Regions from separate parts of the Paraburkholderia phytofirmans OLGA172 genome, predicted to be linked through region 2. Evidence: riboswitches for the same ligand, from Rfam matches in the RefSeq annotation. Region 2 holds a riboswitch; the other holds the start of a gene.
The links. A riboswitch is a leader RNA that binds a small molecule or an ion and turns the genes downstream of it on or off. The one in region 2 is predicted to bind thiamine pyrophosphate.
Positions count from the first base shown of each region.

Region 1: another riboswitch for thiamine pyrophosphate. It lies ahead of thiC (phosphomethylpyrimidine synthase ThiC); the one in region 2 lies ahead of AYM40_RS18680 (FAD-dependent oxidoreductase).

Region 1 is NZ_CP014578.1:3,133,580-3,137,103, reverse strand. Features, by position in the region: gene thiC (phosphomethylpyrimidine synthase ThiC) at 1-1,898, opposite strand, end outside; TPP riboswitch at 2,175-2,293, opposite strand; gene AYM40_RS13710 (GreA/GreB family elongation factor) at 2,448-2,858, opposite strand; gene AYM40_RS13705 (DUF1223 domain-containing protein) at 3,321-3,524, shown strand, end outside.
Region 2 is NZ_CP014578.1:4,237,516-4,241,039, reverse strand. Features, by position in the region: gene AYM40_RS18685 (ABC transporter ATP-binding protein/permease) at 1-1,085, opposite strand, end outside; TPP riboswitch at 1,452-1,575, shown strand; gene AYM40_RS18680 (FAD-dependent oxidoreductase) at 1,805-2,935, shown strand; gene thiS (sulfur carrier protein ThiS) at 3,025-3,222, shown strand; gene AYM40_RS18670 (thiazole synthase) at 3,262-3,524, shown strand, end outside.

The DNA of each region.
Region 1 (3,524 bases), 1.1 Mb from region 2:
ATGAACTCGATCGACTTCACTTCCATGCCTTTCTTCAGCGCTTCGTCGTCGGAGACGCCTTGTTGGGCGGCGAATTCGCGCACGTCCTGGGTGATTTTCATCGAGCAGAAGTGCGGGCCGCACATTGAACAGAAGTGCGCGACCTTGGCCGAGTCCTTCGGCAGCGTTTCGTCGTGGAATTCGCGTGCCTGGTCCGGATCGAGACCGAGATTGAACTGGTCTTCCCAACGGAATTCGAAACGCGCCTTCGACAACGCATTGTCACGCACCTGCGCGCCCGGATGGCCCTTCGCCAGATCGGCGGCGTGCGCGGCGAGCTTGTACGTGATGATGCCGGTCTTGACGTCGTCCTTGTTCGGCAGACCCAGGTGTTCCTTCGGCGTGACGTAGCAGAGCATTGCCGTGCCGAACCAGCCGATCATCGCCGCGCCGATGCCCGACGTGATGTGGTCGTAGCCCGGAGCGATATCGGTCGTCAACGGTCCCAGCGTGTAGAACGGTGCTTCGTCACACCATTCCAGCTGCAGGTCCATGTTCTCCTTGATCAACTGCATCGGCACGTGGCCCGGACCTTCGATCATCGTCTGCACGTCATGCTTCCACGCGATCTGCGTGAGTTCGCCGAGCGTCTTCAACTCGCCGAGTTGTGCTTCGTCGTTGGCATCGTAGATCGAGCCGGGACGCAGGCCGTCGCCAAGCGAGAAGGCCACGTCGTACGCCTTCATGATTTCGCAGATGTCCTCGAAGTGCTCGTACAGGAAGCTTTCCTTGTGGTGAGCCAGGCACCACTTCGCCATGATCGAGCCGCCGCGCGAGACGATACCGGTCATGCGCCTGGCCGTCAGCGGCACGTATTGCAGACGCACGCCCGCGTGAATCGTGAAGTAGTCGACGCCTTGTTCGGCCTGTTCGATCAGCGTGTCGCGGAAGATTTCCCACGTCAGGTCTTCCGCCTTGCCGTTGACCTTCTCCAAAGCCTGATAGATCGGCACCGTGCCGATCGGCACCGGCGAATTGCGGATGATCCACTCGCGCGTTTCGTGAATGTGCTTGCCGGTGGACAGATCCATCACCGTGTCGCCGCCCCAGCGGATCGCCCACGTCATCTTGTCGACTTCTTCGCCGATGGAGGAGGTCACCGCCGAGTTGCCGATGTTCGCGTTCACCTTCACGAGGAAATTTCGGCCGATGATCATCGGCTCGCTTTCCGGGTGGTTGATGTTGTTCGGGATGATCGCGCGGCCGCGGGCGACTTCTTCGCGCACGAATTCCGCGGTGATTTCCTTCAGACCGTCCGGACCGAAAGCGCTCGCACCGAATGCCTGGCCCGGATGCTGGCGGCCCATCATCGCGGCGAGTTTTTCGCCGTTCGGACCGCTCGTCTTCAGGCTTTCCAGATACGCGGCGCGTTGCTGGTTCTCGCGAATCGCGATGTATTCCATTTCCGGCGTGATGATGCCGCGACGCGCGTAGTGCATCTGCGAGACGTTCTTGCCGGCGATCGCGCGGCGCGGCGTGCGGTGCAGGCCCTGGAAGCGCAGATCGGCGGTGGCGGTATCGGCGGCGCGTTCGCGGCTGAAGTCGCTCGACAGGCCCGTCAGCGCTTCGGTGTCGCCGCGCTCTTCGATCCAGGCTTGACGCAGCGCGGGCAGACCGGCGCGGATGTCGATTTTGGCTTCCGGATCGGAGTACGGTCCCGATGTATCGTAGACATAGACCGGCGGATTCTTCTCGCCGCCGAAACTATCCGGCGTATCCGCCTGGGATATTTCGCGCATCGGCACGCGAATATCGGGGCGCGAGCCAGTCACGTAGACCTTGCGGGAATTCGGCAGCGGCGCGACAGCGGCGGCATCGACGTGGGCGTCGGCGGAAAGGAACTTCGGGTTGGCGTTCATGCGGATCTCCTCTGTCGACCGGAGTTGGCGCGTTAGCGCCTTACTCCGGTCCCATGCAACTTGTTGCGGTCGACGAGAGTGGGTGCCTTAGCTGTCGACAGGAGTTAGCACTTCAGCTGTCGGCTAGAGTTGGCGCTTTAGCGCTTACTCTAGCCCCATGCAAAGCACTTACTCCGGTCCCATGCAAAGCACGCACTCCGGTCCCATGTGTGGGGCCGCTAAGCAGGAGACGAGACGGAAGTTGGCGGATTCGCGAGGGATGAAACAGTAGGTCAGGTGCGAAATCCGTACGCTTCCCTGCGCTGGCATTATCCAGATCAGGTTCAAAGGGTATTTCTCACCCACGCAACACGGACCTCCGACCTCCGTGCGACGCAGGACCCCCGCGTTAGCAGCGCACACGATACACCGCCCGGGCGGTGCTTGGCAACCCGTCTTGAAAAAGTCAGATGTCGGAGATAACGCCCGTCAGCTACGCACTATTCTTATTGTGATAGGGCTGCCGGGGATGGTGCGGCGCAGCAGTTCCGCGTCGCGAATGTGCTGCGCTTACAGCGTGAAATCGTCGGCGGCTTCGGGCTGGAACAGGATCTTTTCGAGCTTCAGCACTTTTTCCGTGCCGCTCGGCGGTGTGAAGCGAATGCGTTCGCCGCGTTTGGCGCCGAGCAGCGCAAGGCCGACCGGCGAAAACACGTTCAGGCGGCCGTGCGCGAAGTCCGCGTTGGGCGGATAGACAACGATCCAGGTCATCTGCTCGCCGCTGGTTTCGTCGACCAGGGTGGCTTGCGAATTCATCGTGACGATATTCGCCGGGATGTCGCGCGATTCGACGATCACAGCGCGTTCGAGGACGTCGTCGAGCATGTCTTGCAATTTGGCGTCGGCGCCGGGCGCGGCTGCGTGCTTTTCAAGACGGGCGACGTCGAGTTCGGTGAGGTAACAGGGTTTCGTCTTTTTCATGATGGGTTCTCCATTTCGATCTGCATGTAAGGGGACTGCGTGCGGATGAGATCGGCCCGGAGCCCGACGACGCGGCTCCGGCAAAGGAAGGAGCAACGTCAGATCGGGCGCCGGGCGGCGAGAAGCGGGAGCGTTCGGGACGGTTGGCCGGCGTGAGGCGGGGCAATGTCCGCGCGTGCGCAACCGGTTGCGCGGCGGGGGCGCAAGCGGGTGAGGGCACGGGAGAACGGAAAGCGCATCGGGGTAGCCGGCAGATAACGGAAGGTGTTGGGGGCGCGCCGGACAGAAAGCTTGACCGACGCAATCGAAAGGTGAATGTTAGCACGGCCCGGGTGTCTCCTTAATCGTTCATGGAACGGTCGAGACCCTAGGCGAACATCCCAAGCCAGAATAAAAATCAGAATAGGCTGTCATAAGTGACCTCGTGGTCCGACAAACGTGCAGATCCTGATGGAGCACGCCATGCAAACCGCACGAACCCGCTACGCGAACCGGTATGCCACCCGCTACCTCACCCGCGTAATCGCGCTGGCCGTAGCGCTCGCGATCCTCTCGGCCAGCGGTCTGGCAAGCGCAGCCGCTGCCGTATGCGCGTCGCACAGCCCATCCCACCGCGTAGCGCTAGTAGAGCTGTACAGCAGCGAAGGCTGCAGCAGTTGCCCGCCC
Region 2 (3,524 bases):
ACCGATTCCTTCAGACGCGGCGCATGCACGACACGGCTGAATTCACGCAACCGGTTCACGGTAGCGCGCCACTCGACCAGGGTGCCGTAACTGTTGATGAACCACGAAAACGAATCGCTGACGGTGCCGAATGCGCTCGAAATCTGCATCAGCACGCCGAACGTGAACGCGCCCGCGAAGTAACGAGGCGCCGCCACCACCAGCGGAAAGATGATCGCGATCTGACCATAGAAGCTCAGCACGAAGGTGAGCCGCTTGGTGTACTTCATCACCTGCCACCAGTTGTCGCGGATGCGGCCGAACAGCGAGTGGGTGTTCTTCTTCTCGGTCTCCATGCCGTCGTAGAAGGCAATCTGCTCGGCGTTTTCACGCAGACGGATCAAGCCGAAACGGAAATCCGCCTCGACTTTCTGCGCCTGGTAATTGATCGACACGAGCGGATGGCCGACTTTCTGGATGATTACCGAGCCGACTACCGCGTAAAGCGCCGCGGCCCACACCATGTAGCCTGGAATCTGCACCGGCATGCCGCCGAGCGAAACGGTCAGCGCACCGGCCAGCGACCACAGGATCGTGATGAACGAGACCAGCGTGACGACCGTGGACAGCAGATCGAGCGTCAGCGAGAGCGTGGTGGTGGCGAACGATTGCAGGTCGTCGCTGATCCGCTGGTCGGGATTGTCGGCGAGCCGGTCGCGTTCGATCCTGTAGAAGGCGCTGTCGTGCAGCCACTCGTTGAGATACCGCGTGGTCAGCCACTGGCGCCAGCGGAAGCCGAGCATCTGGCGCAGATAGCGGCCGTACACGGCAAGGATGATGAAGCCGAACGCGAGCCCCGAAAACACCATCAGCAGGTGCGGAAAGTCGTGCACGTTCTTGGTCTGCAGCGCGTTGTAGAAGTCGGCGCTCCAGCGATTCAGGCGCACGTTGATCCACACGACGAGCAGATTCATCACGATGATCGCGACGAGCAGCCCCCACGCCGTCTTTCGTTCTTCGGAGACCCAGTAAGGTTTGATCAGGCTCCAGGCGGAGACTTTTTCGTCCGGCGGCAGCACGGGGCTGGAAGCGGTATTCAGTGTCATGAGCATCCTGGTGAAGTGCTGGCCCGTGCCGGGCTGGCCTCAGTCGGGCCGGCCCCACGGCGGGTTTGCGGTGCGTACCCCGGGCGTCGTGCTCGACGAACGCACGTCCGGGCGGGCGCCCGATTCTGGCGCGAAGCCCTTAAGTGAAAATTAATTTCCGCTCAGAGGTGTCGCCTCGATGCCGCCGTCGCGCGGGTGGCGAAGCTTGCAGCCCGCGCCTGGCTCCTGCGGCATCCGATTTTGGCATTGTGCCAGAGCGCCGCCCCCGGCCGTATTGATGAATCGAAGGATGGTGCCGGGTCAAATGCGCGCGACTGCGCAGGCCATTGGTTTGCGGGCGCCGCGCCTTTTATGGTCTAATGACCTTCGACGAAACAGGGGTGCTTTGCCCACAGGCTGCGTGATTCTCACGCAACGGCGGCAAGGCTGAGAGAGACCCTTTGCACCCGATCCGGGTAATACCGGCGCGGGAAGTTTCCGGAAGCAGCCAATCTTCCATTCCCCGCCGGGCGGCGTCCGTCATTGGACTCGCGTATTGCCCGGCCGGCCTCACCCGCCGGTTTCGTCCTGGGTACGTGCGTTTTTGTGCCGTACGGAAAGGATTCGATGACCGCCTATTCTTCATACAAGTGCTTTGCTCCGCGCCACGCCCTCGTCGGCTGTGTCGGTGCGCCGCGCTGTTTTAGCCTTGCTTGCCGTTGCGACTCGGAGTGGGCGCGATGAACCGTTCAGCTCAACCTGATTTCGCCGTGCTCGGCGGCGGGCTGTGCGGACGCCTGGTCGCGTGGCGTCTCGCCGGCCAAGGGTATCGCGTGGCGCTCTATGAGCGTGGCGATGCCGCGGGCTCGCAAGCCGCAGCCTGGGTCGCCGCCGCCATGCTGGCGCCGCTGGCCGAAGCCGCCAGTGCTGAATTGCTGATCACGCGTCTTGGCGCGAGCTCGCTCGACACCTGGCCGCAAGTGCTGGCCGAATTGCCCGAACCGGTGTTCTTCCAGCGCAATGGCACGCTCGTCGTGTGGCATCACGCCGACCGGACCGAAGCGCCGTTGTTCGAACGCCGTGTGCGCTCGAACGCGCCTGCCGAATTGCTCGACGGCGGCTTCGTCCCGCTTGTGGGTCCCCAGATCGGCGCCGCCGAGCCCGCGTTGGCGGGCCGCTTCAATCAGGGCTGGCTGCTGCCGCGCGAAGGTCAGCTGGATAACCGTCAGGTGCTGGCCGCGCTCGCTGCGGGCCTTGCCCAGCGCGGAGTCGAAACGCACTGGAACACGCCGGTCGACGATCACGCGCTGCCACCCGCGCGCATCACGATCGATTGCCGGGGTTTGGGCGCAAAGCCCGTGCTGCCCACATTGCGCGGTATCCGCGGCGAAGTCGCACGCGTGCACGCGCCCGGTATCAAGCTGACGCGGCCGGTGCGCCTGCTGCATCCGCGCTATCCGCTGTATATCGCGCCGAAGCAGGACGATCTCTACGTGATCGGCGCCACCGAAGTAGAAGGCGAAGACATGTCGCCGGTCAGCGTACGCTCCGCGCTCGAACTGCTGAGCGCGGCGTTTTCCGTGCACCCCGGCTTCGGCGAAGCACGCATCCTCGAACTGAATTCGCAGTGCCGCCCGACTTTGCCGGACCACCGTCCGGCCTTGCTGTGGGATGGCGCGCAGACACTGCGCGTGAACGGCCTGTACCGGCACGGCTACATGATCGTGCCCGAAGTCGCCGATGAAGCCGTGCGCTTCGCCGCGGCGCTGCTCGACGGCCGTATCGGCGACGCCGATGCCTTCGCCGACTGGCAAAGTGCCGCGCGCTGGAGCGAGCTGTTTCAACTGGATTCCACGCGGGAGCCGGCATGAGCGTTGCGCGCCTGCGGATGAAATAACCGCAGGCAATCAAGCGCGCGCCGCGTCGCTTCCTGCCATCGATTGAACCGTATTCGAACACCATGGACATTCATATCAATCAGAAGTCGTTGTCGCTGCCCGAAGGCGCGACTGTTGCCGATGCGCTCGCCGCGTTCGGCGCGCGTCCGCCGTTCGCGGTCGCGTTGAACGGCGATTTCGTTGCACGCACCCAGCATGCGGCGCGCGCGCTGCAGCCGGGCGACAAGCTCGATGTCGTGCAACCCGTGGCCGGCGGCTAAGCCCCGCGCCACGCATTGCCGGAGACCAGGACTATGCAAATGACTTTCCCCCAAACCGCCGACGCGCTCACGCTCTACGGCCAAACCTTCGCGAGCCGCGTGCTGCTCGGCACCTCGCGCTATCCGTCGCTGCAATCGCTATCCGATTCGATCGACGCGGCGCGGCCCGGCATGGTGACGGTCGCGCTGCGCCGGCAAATGAACGAAGGCGGCGCCGAAGCCGGTTTCTTCGATTTGCTCAAGCGCCACGGCGTCCCGCTGTTGCCCAATACCGCCGGCTGCCTGACCGTCGGCGAGGCGGT